Linked DNA regions of Skermanella sp. TT6. The protein of the gene in region 2 binds, or shares a complex with, the protein of the main gene of each other region. Links are inferred from orthologs where the notes say so. Each region holds a gene or a part of one and is shown on either strand. Other genes may lie near its edges.

What was found. Proteins that work in one complex are often made in the same cells at the same time.
Region 1: the proteins of IGS68_RS02975 (region 2) and tldD are in contact, whole or in part, in a solved structure (PDB 5NJ9), measured with the Escherichia coli proteins. The link is inferred for Skermanella sp. TT6 from one-to-one orthologs.

The regions. Positions count from the first base shown.
Region 1 is NZ_CP067420.1:3,149,178-3,153,618, reverse strand. The notes cover bases 989-3,879. They hold tldD (metalloprotease TldD), read right to left. Parts: upstream 3,207-3,879; coding sequence 1,770-3,206; downstream 989-1,769. Other genes in these bases: IGS68_RS14875 (lysine--tRNA ligase), read right to left, coding at 3,342-3,879; IGS68_RS14885 (hypothetical protein), read left to right, coding at 1,521-1,703; IGS68_RS14895 (hypothetical protein), read left to right, coding at 989-1,155. Outside these bases: IGS68_RS14905 (IS256 family transposase), read left to right, coding at 1-204; IGS68_RS14900 (gluzincin family metallopeptidase), read right to left, coding at 323-484; more of IGS68_RS14895, read left to right, coding at 688-988; more of IGS68_RS14875, read right to left, coding at 3,880-4,441. UniProt on the Escherichia coli protein: Metalloprotease involved in CcdA degradation. Suppresses the inhibitory activity of the carbon storage regulator (CsrA).
Region 2 is NZ_CP067420.1:628,661-633,177, reverse strand. Bases 1,551-4,517 are described here. They hold IGS68_RS02975 (TldD/PmbA family protein), read right to left. Parts: upstream 3,730-4,517; coding sequence 2,371-3,729; downstream 1,551-2,370. Other genes in these bases: IGS68_RS02970 (hypothetical protein), read left to right, coding at 4,011-4,202; IGS68_RS02980 (LysR substrate-binding domain-containing protein), read left to right, coding at 1,551-2,330. In the rest of the region: IGS68_RS02995 (LysE family translocator), read left to right, coding at 1-28; IGS68_RS02990 (carboxymuconolactone decarboxylase family protein), read right to left, coding at 112-642; IGS68_RS02985 (peroxiredoxin), read right to left, coding at 760-1,299; more of IGS68_RS02980, read left to right, coding at 1,410-1,550.

The DNA of each region.
Region 1 (4,441 bases), 2.5 Mb from region 2 along the record:
GAGCGCCTGAATGGCGAGATCAAGCGCCGGACCGACGTTGTCGGCATCTTTCCGAACGAGGACGCCATTACTCGCCTCATCGGCGCTATTCTCCTGGAGCAGAACGATGAATGGGCCGTCCAGCGCGCCCGCTACATGACACTGGAAACTATCGCTCCACTCGGCGATGATAGCCCCATCATGCTGCCCGCCGCAGGGGCATGAGCAACCCGGCCAGACTGCTGGGAACCAGGATGATTGGTGACGCCAATCCTACACCACGTCTGGGGACACGATCACGCTCAACGCGCCGCGCCCTCGCCATCTGGATGCCCCGGGACTGTTACATTGCCTCAGCACTTCGCATCCCGACCCAGCCTGGTTTCCCCATATCGAAGCCTTTTTCGACGAGGTTTCGATCGAAGCCATCCATGATCTCGTGCTTGCCAATGTCGTCGATTTCGAGCAGCTCTATCGCGCGTCTCGCACCTGGAGAGTAACGCATGGACGAAACCTTCCCTGGATCAAGGAAATGGCCGACCTCAGCCTGGCAAGACCTGCTGACTTCGACGATCCGACTCTTTGATACTCTGCCCGTGATTCCTGAGTGAAGTTTTTGGTGGAGGAACGTCACTGGCAGTCCATTATGGCCACCGCTACAGTTACGACATCAACGCCTTCGTCGGCAGTGCCGACATCATTCGGGACTTGTCGCCCAATCGCAATCCTGCCACCAAACAGCTTCTTGATGGCCGCAAGTTCGAGTACCCAGGAAACTATCTCAAGCTGGTTCTGGACCGCGGTGAAATCGACTTCATCATCAGCGGTAGCCGCACGGATCGGGCTATCGAGTCATGGGAATTCCGCGGCAGGATCTTGAACATCGATACGCCATGGGAAACGGCCGTGAAGAAGATGCTTTACAGGCCATCCACCTTCAAGGTCCGTGATGTGTTCGACTTGGCTGCCGTGGTGGAACGGCATCCGGATGAACTGCGGGCCGGGCTCAGTGAGATAGAGGATCGATTGACGCGCCTGACGGACCGGATCGACCGTCTCCGTCCAGCCTACGAAGTGCTTGCCGAAAGCGACATTCACCCCACCGAAACGGGACGCAAGTACATGACGAGCGCTGCGATCGAGAGCGTCTTCGAATTCCTGCGGGATTGTCGGTAGGGAGGTGGTGCCCAGGGACGGATTTGAACCGCCGACACGGGGATTTTCAGTCCCCTGCTCTACCAACTGAGCTACCTGGGCATCCTGTCCGGCGTGGCCTGAAGCGTCGCCGTCGGGGCGTGCTTGTAGGAAAAATTCCGGAGCCTGTCCAGCACCGGATTTCATTTTCATGCAGATTTCGTGAACCGGCCGTTCGCCCGTCCGGCTGACGGGAAGGGAGTAGCCGTCCGCGTCCCCGGTTCCCGCTTCGCGCCGTCGATGCGGCAGCGCAGCATGCTACTCTGTGAGAACATGCCGCACCGCGCCATGAGCGCGTGACGGTATGATGACAGGCAACCAGTATCCGGCCCGAAGGGGGTGACGTCATGAAGATCGTTGCACGCGAAAAAAGCAGCTTCCGCATCACCTGTCCGAACGGCCATGACTTCACCGCTCCGCGTCACAGCATCTCGGTGGAGTGCCCGACCTGCGGGGCCACCGGGAGCACTCGGGAACTGGTGGACAGAATGATCAAGAACGCGGAACCGCCGCAGGCGACAGCGGCCTGAGGGGCGATGTCCCCGCCGCCGCACCGCGTCCCTTGCGGGAGCGATGCGGCCGGCGAGGTTTCGGGATCAGGCGGCCGCGGTGCCGCCGACCGTAAGGCCGTCGATCCGCAGGGTGGGCTGGCCGACGCCGACGGGCACGCCCTGGCCTTCCTTGCCGCAGGTGCCGATCCCCGGATCCAGCGCCATGTCGTTGCCGATCATGCTGACCTTGGTCAGCGCGTCGGCGCCGTTGCCGATCAGGGTGGCGCCCTTCACGGCGGGGCCGACCTTGCCGTCCTCGATCAGGTAGGCTTCCGAGGCGGAGAAGACGAACTTGCCCGAGGTGATGTCCACCTGACCGCCGCCGAAGTTCACGGCGTAGAGCCCCTTCTTGACCGAGCGGATGATCTCCTCCGGCGTCCTGTCGCCGGACCGCATCACCGTATTGGTCATCCGGGGCATCGGGTGATGGCCGAAGCTCTGGCGGCGGCCGTTGCCGGTCGGCTTGACGCCCATCAGGCGGGCGTTCATGCGGTCCTGCATGAAACCTACCAGGATGCCGTCCTCGATCAGGGTGGTGGACTGGCTCGGCGTGCCCTCGTCATCGACCGTGAGCGACCCGCGCCGCCCCTCGATGGTGCCGTCGTCGACGACGGTCACGCCCGGAGCCGCGATCCGCTGGCCCAGCAGGCCGGCGAACGCCGAAGTCTTCTTGCGGTTGAAGTCGCCTTCCAGGCCATGGCCGATCGCCTCGTGCAGCAGGATGCCGGGCCAGCCGTTGCCGAGCACGACCGTCATCTCGCCAGCCGGCGCCGCGATCGAGCCCAGGTTGACCAGGGCCTGCCGGAGCGCCTCGTCAACCTGGCCCTGCCATGCGGCAGGATCCAGATAGGCTTCGTAGCTGGTCCGGCCGCCGGCCCCGTGGCCGCCGCTCTCCATGCGGTCGCCGTCGGCGACCACGACCGAGATGTTCAGGCGGACCAGCGGGCGGACGTCGGAGACGCGCAGCCCGTCGGCCCGGATGATCTGGACCGCCTGCCACTCGCCGCCGATCGAGGCCGAAACTTGCCGGACCCGCGGGTCACGGCCGCGCGCATAGGCGTCGATGTCCGACAGCAGCTTGACCTTGGTCTCGAAATCGACCAGGGCGAGCGGGTTGATCGCCTCGTAGAGAGCCCGGTTGGTGCCGGTCGGCGGCTCGGCCATGGTACCGCTGTGGCCGGCATGGACCGCCTTGACGGTCTCGGCCGCGCGGCGGATGGCGTCTTCCGACAGGGTGGAGGCATGGGCGTAGCCGGTCGACTCGCCGGAGATCGCGCGGAGGCCGAAACCTTGGCTGGTGTCGAAGCTGGCGCTCTTCAGCTTGCCGTCGTCCCAGGCCAGGCTTTCGGACTGGCTGTATTCCAGGAAGAGTTCGCCGTCGTCGGCACCCGCCAATGCTTCCGACACGATCGATTCGGTGCGTGACCGGTCGAGCCCGGCGCGGTTGAAGAAGATGTCGTCGGTTACGGCGAGGGTGCTCATACAAGACTCCGGAACGGGGGGATGCCGTGGCAACAGGCCCATCATAAGGGTAGAATACTTATGTGGGCCAGCCCCCGCGGATGTGAAGGGCCGACCGAGACCCGCCCTTCACCCCGTCCTCGACCCCAGGGACCGTCAGTCCGCGGGCTGGGGCTCGATCCGCCGCTCCAGCGCCTGGGCGATCAGGTCGCGCGTGTTGCCGATGCCGTACAACTCGATGAAGCTGCCCATGCGCGGACCCGTGGTCTGCCCCAGCAGAACCTCGTAGAGCGCCTGGAACCAGCTCTTCAGGTCGGCGAAGCCGTGGCGCTTGCCGATTTCGTAGACCTGGAACTGGATCTCTTCCGCCTTGGCGCCTTCCGGCAGCCGGCCCAGTTCGTCCAGCAGTTCCTGCATCGCGGCGCGCTCCTGGTCGGTCGGCGCGCGGTACCGCTTGGTCGGCTTGACGAAATCCTGGTAGTAGTTGACGGCGTACTGCACCAGCCGGTCCAGGAACGGCGCGCTCTCGGGGTTTGCCTCGGGCGCGTAGCGGGTGATGAAGCCCCACATCACGTCCTTGCTCTCCGCGTTGGCGACGCCGGCCAGGTTCAGCAGGATGTTGTAGCTCAGGTCGCTGCGCGCTTCCGGCGGGTGGCCGCCATGGATGTGCCACGCCGGGTTCTCCAGCTTGCGCGCCGGCTCCTCCTGCGGGAACTTGGAGACGAAGGCCAGGTACTCGTCCACCGCCCGGGGGATCACGTCGAAATAGAGGCGCTTCGCGACGCGGGGCTTCTGGAACATGTAAAGCGACAGGCTTTCCGGCGGGGCGTAGCGCAGCCACTCCTCGACCGACAGGCCGTTGCCCTTGGACTTGGAGATCTTCTGGCCCTTGTCGTCCAGGAACAATTCGTAATTGAAGCCCTCCGGAGGCTGGCTGCCCAGGATGCGGCAGATCTTCCCGGCCAGCTCGACCGACGGGATGAGGTCCTTGCCGGACATCTCGTAGTCGACGCCCAGCGCGTGCCAGCGCATGCCCCAGTCAGGCTTCCATTGCAGCTTGCAATGACCGCCGGTGACCGGGGATTCCTTCTTCCTGCCGTCTTCGTCCTCGAACACGATGGTGCCGGCATCGACGTCATGCTCCAGGATCGGCACCTGGAGAACGCGGCCCGTGGTCGGGGAGACCGGCAGGAACGGGCTGTAGGTCGCAGCGCGCTCCTCGCGCAGCGACGGCAGCATCACCTTCATGACGGCGT
Region 2 (4,517 bases):
CGCCGGGCCGGCCTCCGCGATGAACTGAACGGGGCGGCGCAGACGGAAAAGGCGCCGGCCGCTCTCGCGGGCCGGCGCCTTTTCCGGATCGTTCCCGGGCGGAAGGAGCGCTCAGGCGAGCGCGTCCTCGCCGTCGATCACCGCGGAGACGGCGTGGATCACGGAAGCGATCCGGATCACGTCCTGCACGGCTTCCTTGGAGACGCCCTTCTTGACGACCTCGTGCTCGTGGCTCTCGATGCACATGCCGCAGCCGTTGACGGCCGAGACGGCGAGCGACCACAATTCGAAATCGACCTTGTCCACCCCCGGATTGCCGATGACGTTCATGCGCAGGCGCGCCGGCATCTGCGCGTAGTCCTTGGTTGCGGACAGGTGGACGAAGCGATAGTAGATATTGTTCATGCCCATGATCGCCGCGGCGGCCTTGGCACCGTTCAGCGCCGCCGGCTCGAGGTGCTGCCCGGCGTCGGCGACGATGGCACGGATCACTTCGGGCTGGCGCGATGCGAGGGCGGACGCGACGGCGGTACCCCAAGCCTGCTGCGGTGTCAGGTTGGGCGTGTTGAACACGCCGGACAGGTTCAGCTTCAGGTCCTTGGCGTAGTCGGGCAGCTTGCCCTTCAGCGCATCGATCGACATGGCAGGCAATTCCTAAGTGCGGACAGGTGAATGCAGATCAGGCCGGTACGGGAACCGGCGCCGGCACGATGGGCGCCCTTCGGCGCCCACCATGGCGAGTCCCTTCGGAAAGCGGGATCAGGCGGCCTGCAGGGTGTCCTGGCCCTTCTGCCAGTTGCAGGGGCACAGCTCGTCCGTCTGCAGGGCGTCCAGGACGCGCAGGACTTCCTGCGGGTTGCGGCCGACCGACAGGTCGTTGACCGAAACGAAGCGGATGATGCCCTCGGGGTCGACGATGAAGGTGGCGCGCAGCGCCACGCCCTCGGCCTTGTCCAGGATGCCCAGCTCGGTGCTCAGCTCGCGCTTGATGTCGGCCAGCATCGGGAACGGCAGGTCGCGCAGGTCGTCGTGGTGGACGCGCCAGGCGTGATGCACGAACTCGCTGTCGGTCGAGGCGCCGAGGACCTGGACGTCACGGTCGGCGAACTCGCCGTTCAGCTTGCCGAACGCGGCGATCTCGGTCGGGCACACGAAGGTGAAGTCCTTCGGCCAGAAGAACACGACCAGCCACTTGCCCTCGAAGGAGCGGTCGGTGATCTGGGCAAAGGCTTCCTTCATATCGGTGGAAACGACGGCCTTGAGGTCGAAGGCGGGAAACTTGTCGCCGACAGTAAGCATGAAACTCGCTCCGTATGCTGCAGTGCACTAAATTCGAACAGTTCCAAAACTGGCGGCAGCCCTATGATAAATCCAATCGCATTTTCCGAACGCAGTGATAGGAGAGGCCGATGAGTCAGGCCGTCACGCTCAAGCACCTGCGCTATCTGGTGGCGGTCGCGGACACCCTGCATTTCGGCCGGGCGGCGGATGCGGCCAACATCAGCCAGCCCAGCCTGTCGGCCCAGATTCAGCAATTGGAAGAAGCACTTGGCACCCAGCTGGTAGAGCGCACGAAACGCCGCGTGATGCTGACCCCGATCGGCACCGAGGTTGCCGAAAGGGCGCGCCGCATCCTCGCCGAAGTGCGCGACCTGGCCGACAGCGTGCAGGGCGTGGCGGCTCCGCTGGCGGGCGACCTGCGACTAGGTGTCATACCCACGGTCGGCCCCTACCTGCTCCCCAGGGTCCTTCCTTCGCTGCGCCGCACATATCCGGACCTGCGACTCTATCTCCGGGAGGACCAGACCGGGCGACTCGTGGAACGGCTCAAGGGCGGCGACCTGGACACGCTGATGCTCGCCATGCCGGTGGCCGAGCCGTCCTTCGAGGCCGAACCCCTGTTCGACGAGACCTTCGTGGTCGCGCTGCCCGCCGGCCACCGGCTGGCGGCGCGCAACCAGGTCAGCGAATCGGACCTGGCCGACGAGCAGGTCCTGCTGCTGGAGGACGGCCACTGCTTCCGCGACCAGGCGCTGGCGGTCTGCGGCCATGCCAGGGCGCGCGACCGCGAGAGCTTCGCCGCGACGTCGCTGGACACGCTCCGCGAGATGGTCGCGAGCCGCATCGGCATCACCCTGTTGCCCGCGCTGTCGGTGACCGGCGCCTCCGCGCCGAACGGGTCGGTGGAGATCCGTCCCTTCGCCCCGCCCTGCCCGTCCCGCCGAATCGCCCTGGTCTGGCGGCGCGAGGCCGCCCGCAGCCGCGAGTTCAGGGAATTGGCTCAGTTCCTGCGCGACAATCTGCCGCTGGGTGCCCAACCGGTCGGCTGACCGGGCCCCCGCTTCGCGGCGGAGGCCCGGCGGGACCTGATCAGGTCCCGGCGACGGTCATGCCCTCGATCCGGATCGTCGGGGCGTCCATGCCGTAGCGGAACTCAAGGTCGCTGGCCGGCTCCAGGACCTTGAACATCTCCTTCAGGTTGCCGGCGACCGTCAGCTCGCTGACCGGATAGGCGATCTCGCCGTTCTCGATCCAGAAGCCGGCGGCTCCCCGGCTGTAGTCGCCGGTGATCCCGTTGATGCCCATGCCCATCAGTTCGGTGACGTAGAGGCCCTGGCCGATGTCGGCGATCAGCTCCTCCGGCGAGCGGGTGCCCGGCGCCATGTAGAGGTTGCTGGGCGAGGGCGACGGCGGGCCGGAGGTGCCGCGCGAGGCGTGCCCGGTCGAGGTCAGGCCGAGCTGCCGGGCCGAGCGCAGGTCGAGCAGCCAGGTGGTCAGCCGCCCCTCCTCGATGATGTTGCGCCGGGAATTGGCGACGCCCTCGCCGTCGAACGGCTTGGAGCGCAGGCCGCGCCGGACGTGCGGGTCGTCCACGATGGTGATCTCGGGCCGGAACAGCTGCTCGCCCATCTTGTCCTTCAGGAAGCTGGTGCCGCGCGCGATCGACGGCCCGGTGATCGCCCCGGACAGGTGGCCGATCAGGCCGCGCGATACCCGCGGGTCGTAGACCACCGGCACCTGGCAGGTCCTGACCTTGCGCGGGTTCAGCCGGCGCACCGCCTTCTCGCCGGCGCCCCGGCCGATCTCCTCCGCCGAGGCCAGGTCCTCGGCGAAGACCTTGGAGCTGTACTCGTAATCCCGCTCCATCCCCGTGCCCGTCCCGGCCAGCACCGACACCGACAGGCTGCGGCGCGAGATGGAATAGGCGCCGGCAAAGCCGTTGCTGGCGGCGATGGCGACGTGGGATCGGCTCCAGCTCGCCTCCGCCCCTTCGGAATTGGTGACGCCCTGGACGGCCAGGGCGCTCTCCTCGGCGATCCGCGCCTGCTCGATCATCTGCTCGGCCGACGGCTCGGTCGGGTCGTCCATCTCCAGGTCGGTCGGCCAGCCGCGGGCGAGCTGGTCGGGATCGGCGAGGCCGCTGAAGGGGTCCTCCGGCACGTTGCGGGCCATGGCGACCGCCCGCTCGACCAGGGCCGCCAGCGTGTCGGCGCTGCGGTCGGTGGTCGAGACGATCGCCTGGCGCTTGCCGACGAAGACGCGCAGGCCCAGGTCGCCGGCTTCCGCCCGCTCCAGCCGCTCCGGCTGGCCCAGCCGCTGCGACAGCGACAGGGAAGCGCCGTCGAACAGCACCGCGTCGGCGGCGTCGGCACCGGCGGCCTTGGCCTTCCCGATCAGGTCTTCCAGCAGCGAGAGGGAGGCGTTGTGGGAATCAGCAGGCATCGACATCTCCGGTCCATTTCATTTCGCGCACGCTCTTTCGGACGTCCCTATCAAGGTGGGCCGTGTCGGCGAAAGATGGCAGGGGAGAGATGGGCCTGTCCCGCATTTTTCGCACCCCGCCTGCGGCGGCCGCCGGCAGGCATCCAGGGAACGCAGGGCTGATCTACATTTCTGGTATACAAAATACGGCATACCGTATTTGACATCCAAATCGATCGGAAGCATCTTCCTTCCAACGCAACCCAGCAGACACCCTGCCGCACTTCCTACCGAACCGGAGCCGATCCATGCTGACTGGGACCAATTTCGAAGCCATCGCCATCCTCGCCCTGGTGGCAGTCGTCCACACCGTGGTCAGCATGGTCATCACCCGCAAGCTGACCGGCTCCGAGCAGGTTTCCACCCGGCCGGCCGCTTCGATCATCCAGGGTGCCGTGGCACCGACGCCGGCCAACGACGGCCTGCGGAACGCCGCCTGATCCGGGACCGACGCAGGCCGAACAGCCCCGTCGGACCCCATCGGTCGAAAGTAGGATGGGAAAAAACGGTGTTTGCGCTTGCGATGTACTGAACCGTACATTACATTTTGCACTGCAGCAGAGATGTTGCGACGCCTCTTTGGGCGTTTCCTCCCTAGACTTCGGGCCGCCTTCATGGCGGCCTCTTTTTTGTCCGTTTGGCGGGACAGACGAAAGTGAACCGCACCGAGTTTTCCGGAGGCAATCTGGCTTGAGTCACGCCGCCCTGGCGATGTCCTCGGTTTGAGCATAGTAACGCGCTTCGGCCTCGGCGGG